Regions from separate parts of the Herpetosiphon gulosus genome, predicted to be linked through region 2. Evidence: riboswitches for the same ligand, from Rfam matches in the RefSeq annotation. Region 2 holds a riboswitch; the other holds the start of a gene.

Region 1 (4,831 bases), on a different contig from region 2:
CGCGAACATCTGCGCAGCCATTTTGCCGATTTGCAGACAGCTGAAGCCAATCAGCACTTGCAATCGAGCGTAACAGCGCATTTTCAGCGCTATCAAGCTGAACTGCCAACCATTTTGGCCGAATATCCACTGACTGGCTTGCTCTTTGTGCCCAATTATCTACATTTGGTGCAAAATCGTTTGGGCTTGAGCGTGATGCAAGAGATCCAATTGCTGTATATGCTCTATCGAGTACAAATTGCTGAACTCGATGTTGCGCCAACCAGCGTGCCATTGATTCTAGAGCCACGCTAGCACTTTATATCGCTTTTGATATCGCTTAGCCTCTCGTTTTACGGGAGGCTACATTGTTTAATTGAGCCAGCTGAATACCCTATTGAAGGAGGAAGCGATGGCTCCAGTATTGGTCGTAGAACATCTGCAAAAACACTATGGCAACCATAAAGCAGTCAAAGATGTTTCATTCAGTGTTGAGGCTGGGGAGATTTTTGGGATTGTTGGCCCGAACGGGGCCGGAAAAACGTCATCGGTGGAATGTATTATTGGCCTACGCCCGGCAACTGCTGGCACGATTCAGCTTTTGGGTCGCGATTTGAAGCAGCATGGCCCATATATTCGCAGCAAAATTGGCGTGCAATTGCAACAAGCGACTTTGCCTGATCGCCTGACGGTGGCCGAAGCACTCCAACTGTTTGGTTCGTTTTATCCCCAAGCACGGCCTTGGCAAAAAGTGCTCGAAGAATGGGGCTTGGCTGAACAAGCCAAAACGGCATTTGCCAATCTTTCTGGTGGTCAGAAACAGCGTTTGTTTATCGCGCTTAGCCTAATCCACGACCCCGAAATTGTTTTTCTCGATGAATTGACGACCGGTCTCGATCCGCAAGCACGGCGGATTACCTGGAATTTAATTCAAGATGTGCGCAAGCGTGGCAAAACTGTGGTTTTGGTCACCCACTTTATGGAAGAAGTTGAGCGTTTATGCGACCGAATTGCCGTAATTGATCAAGGCACAGTGATTGCGCTCGATACACCAGATCGTATGATTGCGGCCTATCAACATGATTTGCGCCAACAACCAGTGCCCAGCCGCGACTTGCCGCACCCCGAACGAGTAACTTTTGAAGATGTCTTTTTACGCTTGATCGGCCAGCCCGCCCATTAATCGCATTTAACAGTTGATTGGCATGCCCTCACCCCCTGACCCCCTCTCCCGCACGCGAGGCGAGGGAGAATCCTCATCAAGGGTAGAACACCCCTCTCCCGCGGCAGTGGGCGAGGGGCTAGGGGTGAGGGAACCTATCAACCATTACAGCTTTTCAGGAGGAAGTATGCACGCTTTTTGGCAAATTGTACGAACTGAATTGCGCTTGATGGGGCGTGATCTGACCAACCTCAGTTTTATTGTCTTTTTTCCAGCGGTGATGGCCTTGGTTTTGGGTTTACAAATGCCGGCTGGCCCGAGTCAAACCGCCAATGCCTTGATGATGTTGGCGTTTGGCCCGATGATTTTTGGCATTATGGCGTTCCCGATGAGCTTGGTCAATTATCGTGAGCGTGGCATGTTGCGGCGCTTACAAATTACCCCAATCTCGCCGTTGCGCTATTTGTTGGCTCAAGCCTTGGTTGGCTTGTTGTTGGTATTGCTAGGCGGCTTGGTTGTCTTAATTCTCAGCGTGGTCGTTTTAAAATTGCCGCTGCCTGCCAACCCGCTTGGCTTGATTGCGAGCTTTTTGGTTGGGGCAATTGCCTTTTCAGCCTTGGGAGCTTTGCTTGGCAGCCGCATTCGTAACACCCGCAGCATTCAAGTTGTCAGCATTTTGGTATTTGGAGCGATGGCGGTGGTGCTGGTTTCGAGCACAACCAGCCAATCGGGCCTGCTTCAACAAATTGGGGCTTGGGTGCCTGCACGCCATTTAGTGCAATTAATCGAAGCAAATTGGTTGGGATCAAGTTTCAATATTTGGCCAAGTTTGGCGATCTTGGCGGTGTTGACCGTGGTCAGTCTTGGCTCGGCAACCAAACTCTTTCGCTGGGAATAGACCAGTAGCAAGCCCTAAACCCATTCCTGTGTTGATGAGCTAGGAATGGGTTTTTGATTGTTTAGTGAGATTGTTAAGTAACTTGAAATTGATTCTTGACAATTCTGTTTAACTATGTTATAAATAGCCCATACAAATAAATATCACTTGCGTAACTCATCCAGAGGGGTGGAGGGATCGGCCCTATGAAACCCCGGCAACCGCAGGCAGCAATGCTTGGACTGGTGCTAAGTCCGACAGAATCATTCTGGAAGATGAGGGGCGGCGCACAAACCTATCTTTCGATGGTTACTTACAGCCTCTCATCAACTGATGAGAGGTTTTTTTGTTCATAGGCGTTGTAGCCTGGGTCGCAATGGCGCGAATCGGAACAACCGTAGCATTGAAGATTATATACAAGGAGTCCTGATCATGGCAGACGAAGTACAATTCACCCGATTCGAAACCTTAGCGCTCCACGGTGGTCAAAAACCAGATCCAACCACTGGTTCGCGGGCTGTGCCAATTTACCAAACCACCTCGTATGCCTTTCGGGATACCGACCATGCTGCGGCGCTGTTCTCATTGGCCGAGCCTGGTAACATTTATACGCGGATTATGAACCCGACCAATGATGTGTTTGAGCAACGTTTGGCTTTGCTTGAAGGTGGGATTGGCGCTCTGGCTCTTGCATCAGGCCAAGCAGCCGAAACCTTCGCGATTTTGAACGTCGCTGAAGCTGGCGATAACATCGTTTCAGCAACCAACTTGTATGGTGGCACTTATAACTTGTTCCACCACACCTTGCCACGTTGGGGCGTGCAAACCCGCTTCGTCGATGCCAGCGACCCCGAAAATTTCCGCGCTGCGGTTGATGAACGCACCAAGGCCTTCTACTTGGAAAGCATTGGCAATCCCAAGTTGCAAATTCCTGATTTTGAAAAGATTGCCCAAATTGCCCATGAAGTTGGCGTGCCGTTGATTGTTGATAACACCGCTGCAACCCCATTCTTGTTGCGGCCAATCGAGCACGGCGCAGATATCGTAGTGCACTCAGCAACCAAATTTATTGGTGGCCATGGCACGACGATTGGTGGGGTAATTGTTGATGCAGGCAAGTTCGATTGGGCTGCTAGCGGTCGCTTTACCCAATACACCACGCCTGATCAATCGTATCACGGCTTGCGCTTTGCCGATTTGGGCGCACCAGCCTACATTCTCAAAGCTCGGGTGCAATTGCTGCGCGACTTTGGTTCATGTCTCAGCCCATTCAACTCGTTCTTGCTGTTGCAAGGCTTGGAAACCCTGCACCTACGCTTGGAACGCCACGTGCAAAATGCTGCGGCTGTGGCCAAGTTCTTAACTGAACATAAGAATGTCGAATGGGTCAACTACCCAGGTTTGCCCGGCCACCCATCATATGAATTGGCGCAAAAATATCTGCCTAAGGGTGCTGGTGCCTTGGTTGGCTTCGGGCTTAAAGGTGGTTTGGCTGCTGGTCGGAGCTTTATCGACAAGTTGCAATTGTTCTCGCACTTGGCCAACATCGGCGACTCGAAGTCGTTGGCGATTCACCCAGCGACCACAACTCACCAACAATTGACCGACGAAGAACGTTTGGCAACTGGCGTGACCGCCGATTATGTTCGCTTGTCAGTGGGTACGGAAGCCATCGACGATATTCTCGCCGATTTGGAACAAGCCCTTGCGTAATCGCTTAGTGCCAGCAGTGAGAGTGTGTTGACACTGCTGCATGTCAGGGAGTTGCGACCCTAACCGAAATTGTACGGGTGGATGCTCACCTGCTGTTGAGCATCCACAGACCAAGGAGTTCCCGATGTCGCATAATCATGATTTACTCAAGCCTTTACGCTCGGCTCATGGTGAGTTCGTTACAACCGTTCTTGCCCAGGCCAAAGCGGCAAATCCTGCACCGTTAGTTGAACAATTGGTAGCCCACAATCGCTGGGCTGTGGCACAACTCCGCGCCGTGCCACAGCGAGCTGGAGCAATGCCCCCTGCTTCTGGCACCATGGCTGATGTTAGTGGAATGCTAGCCGAATTGGCTGCGAGCTGTGCAGATTTGGGGGCGGCTGTCCGCGATTTACCAGCGGAAGCAGTTGAGTGCGGTTCAAGCATGGTCGATGCGATCATCGGGTACTATCACGAACAAACCGCCCGCTTGCGCCAAGGAGGTACGCGGCTATGACCGATACCGTCACCTTGGGCGATGTGCCGGCCGTTACCCAACCTGCTTGGGGACGGTCGGTTGGTTTTGTAACGCCCCAAGTGCAAATCTTCACTGAGCCGTTTCGCACTGCGAGCGGCGCTTTGATTCCAGCACCATGGCAACTAAGCTATGAAACCTATGGCAAACTCAATGCCGATCGCTCAAATGTGATTTTGCTGTGCCATGCGCTTTCGGGCGATGCTCATGCTGCTGGTCGCTATAGTGTTCACGATAGCAAGGCTGGTTGGTGCGAACCCTTTATTGGCCCTGGCCGTGCCTTTGATACTGAGCGCTATTTCGTGATTTGCTCAAATATTTTGGGTGGTTGTGGCGGCTCAACTGGGCCATCATCGTTGCACCCTCACACCGGAACCCACTGGGGCAGCCGTTTTCCAATCTTGACGATTGGCGATATGGTGGCGGCCCAAGTACGATTGCTTGATGCTCTAGGTATCGAACGTTTGCTGGCGGTGGCTGGTGGCTCACTTGGTGGCATGCAAGCGCTCGAATGGGCAGCGAGCTGGGGTGATCGGGTGCGCGGGGTGATTGCTTTGGCTACTACCGCACGTTCCTCGGCCATGGC
Region 2 (4,831 bases):
TCGTTACGAGTGGCTGAACGCACACCACTAGGATTATTTTTGCCTAATTTTTCCAACAGCGTGCGACCACGCTCTGGGGCTTTCAACGATTCGCGGGCAGCATCTTCCATCACGCTCAAATACTCTTCGCGCACGGTTGGGTCAGAGAGTTTATCCATGGTTTCGAGGCCTTCAAAGGCATCTTTGCAATAGAAAACCCCGCCGCTGTAGGCTACTTCTGGTTCAGGGAAGAGAATGCGTTGGCCATATTGGCGATTAATTGCCGCGCCACCAACCAGCACTGGGAAAGCCAAATTACGTTTGTGCAACTCCTGCACACACAAGGGCATTTGCTTCGAGGTGCTGACCAGCAAAGCCGAAAGCCCAATTGCATCGGCCCCAACTTCAAGGGCTTTTTCGATGATCGTATTGACTGGAACTTGCTTGCCAAGGTCGTAAACGGTGTAGCCATTATTCGACAAAATCGTGTAGACCAAGTTTTTGCCAATGTCATGCACATCGCCATAGACCGTGGCTAGCACAACTTTGCCCTTGGTTGTGCCTTCGACCCGATCAAGGAATTGTTCGAGGTGAGCGACAGCGCGTTTCATGACTTCGGCAGATTGCAGCACATAGGGTAAAATCAATTCGCCAGCGCCGAATTTATCGCCAACTTCTTTCATTGCGGGCAGCATCACGCCATTGAGAATATCGATGGCTGCTTCGCCTTGGGTTTGGCCGCCAGCTTCGCGCCATGCCCGCGATTCGTCGATATCGGCTTCGATGCCATCTTTTTTGCGATGCAAAATCTTCCAATGAATCCGTTCTTCGGCGTTCATGGTGGCGGTTGGGTCAACTTTGGCTTCACCAGCAACCGCAGTATTGGCTTCGAAATATTGGATGAAGCGAGGCAAGGCTTCTTCGTCGCTGTTGAAAATCACATCTTCACAGACTTTGCGGGTTTCGGCTGGAATTTCGGCAAAAGGCATGAGGTGGGTTGGGTTGATGATCGCTGCATCAAGCCCAGCCTTGACCGCGTGATATAAAAAGACCGAGTTGAGCGCTGAACGGGCATGCGGCTGAATTCCGAATGAGAGATTCGAAACGCCTAGCACGGTCATTGCGCCTGGAATTTCGGCCTTGATTCGCCGAATGCCTTCCATGGTTTCCTTGGCCGATTCGCGTAATTCGGCTTGGCCGGTGGTTAATGGGAAGGTCAGCGCATCAAATAGCCAAGCATCATTTTGCACGCCATATTCTTGGCGGCCCATTTCGGCCATGCGTTTGGCGATGGCAACTTTGGCCTCAGCGGTATGGGCCATGCCTTCTTCATCGATCGTCAAGGCAATAATTGCCGCGCCATAGCGAGCGACCAAGGGCATCGTTTTATCGAATTTCTGCTCGCGCCCGCCTTCGAGCGAGGTTGAGTTGATGATCGCCCTGCCTGGATAGATTTGCAGAGCTGCGTCGATCACTTCATGCTCGGTTGAGTCGATCACCAAAGGCAATTCAACGCCCATGGTTAATTTTTTGAGCAGCTTTTGCATTTGCTCTTTTTCATCGGAGCGTTCGGTCATGGCAACACAGACATCAAGCGCGTGCGAACCACTATCGGCCTGCTCACGGGCAATTTGCAACACACCATCATAATCATCTTTGAGCAATAATTTTTTTACTTTGCGCGAACCAACCGAATTAACCCGTTCGCCAATGATAAATGGGCCTGGATCTTGGTGCAGCGCCAAGGAACGCATGGCCGAGGAAACTTGCTGAACGGTGGGAGCTTGGTTGGGTTTGGGTGGGCAATCGTTGCCAATTGAATCGACCAAAGCGCGTAGGTGAGCCGGAGTTGTGCCACAACAACCGCCAACCACACGTACCCCTAAATCTTGTACAAACTCGGTCAGCGTTTTGGCAAAGCCTGCTGGCTCCAAGGGAAACACGGTTTCGCCGTTGACTTCCATTGGCAAGCCCGCGTTTGGTATACACGAAATTGGCAATTTGGAGTTAGCGGCGAGGAAGGTGATTGCAGGGCGCATGTGTTCAGGGCCAGTTGAACAATTCAAGCCAATTACATCGACATCAGCCAAAGCTTCGAGCGTAACCATGGTTGCTTGAATATCCGTGCCCAGCAACATGCGCCCTGAAAGATCCAAAAAAACTTGGGCTTGGATGGCAATATCAGGGCGTTTGAGTTCAGCGAGGCCACGCCGAATGCCGTCGATTGCAGCCTTGACTTCAAGAATATCAACGCTGGTTTCGACCAATAGCACATCAACGCCACCTTCAACCAAGGCGATCGTCTGCTCTTTAAAGGTATCCGAGAGCGCATCCCAAGTAATATTTGAAAGGGTTGGATCGTCGGATGAAGGCAAAAATCCGGTTGGCCCCATCGAGCCAGCCACAAAACGTTTGCGGCCATCCTTCGCTTGATAGCGGTCGGCGACGCTACGAGCAAGTTGGGCCGCTTTAAAATTTTGCTCGTAGGTTTTATCAGCCAAGCCCCATTCATGCAAGCGAATCCGGGTTGATTGGAAGGTATTAGTTTCCAAGACATCAACCCCCGCTTCCATAAACGAGCTATGAATTTGTTCGATGATATCGGGGCGCGTCAAGGCGAGATAATCGCGTGCGCCGAAGTACTGTTCGCCGCCAAAATCCTCAGGCTTGAGATCATACAAATCCAAGCTAGTACCCATTGCGCCGTCGTAAATCAGAACACGTTTCGCCAATTCGGCGACGTAAGGTTTTATACTGGTCATGACGCATTCCCTTATTTGTATGGCCTACGCTGCCAAAGCGCTAAACCAAGGTTAAAAAAAACTCCTCGCACACTGGCGAGGGCTTCAATCATTGAGTTGCCACTCATCTATCAGCGCGATTGCTGCTGGAAGAAGCACCTTTCTCGGCGAGACGGTTGCTGGAGTGTCATCGGGCCAGATCCCTCGACTCCTCGTGATGAGGTATTCAATTATGGGCAGTATAGCAAATCTTAGTTAAAAAGCAAAAGTAGCGGCATTAAGCTTGAGGATTTGGTTTGGTGGAGATTGGTGAGAGGTTAATGGTGGGCCATGAGGGATTCGAACCCCCAACCAAGCGGGTATGAGCCGCGTGCTCTAACCGTTGAGCTAATGGCCCTACTCACCGCAGTGTATAGTACCACACTTTTTAAACAATGGTGCAGCATTTGATCAACATTTCGTGGAACCCAAGGGTTTCATCCCTGCGTTCCACGAAATGATCAAATGCTAGATTCTAATAGTTCAATCCTGACCCCTTCGCCCCTGAACCCCGATCCCTACCTTCTAGAGATGTTGGCTGAAAAAGTCGGTGATCCGGTTGTAGCAGGTCACTTTGTTGGCGTACTTCAAGACATCGTGGCCTTCATCGCTGAACAACAGATAATCAACGTTTTTGCCTAAGGCTTGCAACTCATGCACCACTTCGCTCGATTCACGCTCGATCACCCGTGGATCGTTGGCTCCTTGGGTGACCAATAATGGGCAAGCCAAGTTGTGAATGTAGGTTTTAGGCGAACGTTCGGCCAAGAAATCTTGTTCGGTCACTGGATCGCCAACTTGGGTTGCCATGTACTTTTTCCAAGTTTCAGGCACTCGCGCCGAGAAGGTGTGCAAATCGTAGGGGCCAAACATATCGATGCCTGCTCGCCAAAGCTCAGGGTGACGGCCAAGCAAGGTCAAGGTCATAAAACCACCATATGAACGCCCCATCACCCCAGTACGTTTGATATCAATCAGTGGGTCATTGACTAAAACCTTGGTCATGGCATGCACATGATCAAGCCGATCTTGGCCGCCCCAATCGTGAGTAACGTGGTTCATATACTTAAAGCCATAGCCACTACTGCCACGCACATTGGGCACAAACACCGCAAAGCCCTTCAGGGTCAAGAATTGAATCAAGGGCATCGAGAACCAGGCAAAATCGGGGCGTTCTTGGCCTTGTGGGCCGCCATGAATGTAATAAACCAATGGCCGTGGGCCTTCGTAACCCAAGGCTGGGGCTGGGCGGTACAGTCGCGCCGAAATGCGTAGGCCATCGTGCGAGTTGAACGAGGCATCTTCGCCAGCCGCCAAATGTTCAACTGGAATGCCCAAAACACGTTCGTTGGTATGCTGTTGCAGCTCTTGGTTGGGCTTAATCGTATAGATTTGGGTTGGCGCAATCGCAGTCGAGAACGAAAGCGCAAAGCTGTCACTCGCTTCATCATAATCAATTGACTCTAAAACACCATTGTCTAATGGTGCTTGGCCAACCAAAACCTTGGTAACCAACATCCGCTTGCCAACTAGATCAAGCTCAGCTTCATAGCACCAGGAACAGCCATCGATATTATAGCCAATCAAAAAGCGTTGTTCTGTCAGATGCAGCAAACGATCAAATTCGCCTTGACCGGTGTGTACCAAGCCTTCAATCGTCACAGCATCCAAGCTTTGCGAGCCATCAAGGCTCAACAAGGCTAAACTGTAGCAATCATCAAACAGGCTCGTGCTCACCAAGGCAACGTTATCATTGACCCATTCGCCAAAACCCATACCATTTGGCTCAATTGGCGTTGTACGTTGATCCATCGGCGTACCGAAAACCACCGAGCGCTCGGTGCTACCAAGCTGCTGACGATAAATCACGGCATCGCCAATCCCATAGGCATCGACGGTCAGAATTGTTTGTTGATCAGGGGCTGAGGTCGCATAAAATGGGCCATCTGGGCCTTGATATAATAATATGCTTGTGCCAGTCAGTACATTAATTTGATAGCAACTAAGTTCAGGGCGAAGGCGTGAAGCAACATTCAAATAGCCAATGCCCGTGTTTGGATCAAGTTTCGAGA

The links. A riboswitch is a leader RNA that binds a small molecule or an ion and turns the genes downstream of it on or off. The one in region 2 is predicted to bind S-adenosylmethionine.
Region 1: linked by a shared signal. The riboswitch ahead of ABEB26_RS05850 (homocysteine synthase) and the one ahead of metH (methionine synthase) in region 2 are both predicted to bind S-adenosylmethionine.

The regions. Positions count from the first base shown of each region.
Region 1 is NZ_BAABRU010000004.1:20,514-25,344, reverse strand. It holds gene ABEB26_RS05865 (lantibiotic dehydratase C-terminal domain-containing protein) at 1-294, shown strand, start outside; gene ABEB26_RS05860 (ABC transporter ATP-binding protein) at 392-1,162, shown strand; gene ABEB26_RS05855 (ABC transporter permease) at 1,329-2,039, shown strand; SAM riboswitch class I at 2,193-2,300, shown strand; gene ABEB26_RS05850 (homocysteine synthase) at 2,451-3,731, shown strand; gene ABEB26_RS05845 (hypothetical protein) at 3,856-4,227, shown strand; gene metX (homoserine O-acetyltransferase MetX) at 4,224-4,831, shown strand, end outside.
Region 2 is NZ_BAABRU010000005.1:342,568-347,398, forward strand. It holds gene metH (methionine synthase) at 1-2,741, opposite strand, end outside; SAM riboswitch class I at 2,842-2,944, opposite strand; tRNA gene ABEB26_RS09015 (tRNA-Ile) at 3,042-3,117, opposite strand; gene ABEB26_RS09020 (S9 family peptidase) at 3,285-4,831, opposite strand, start outside.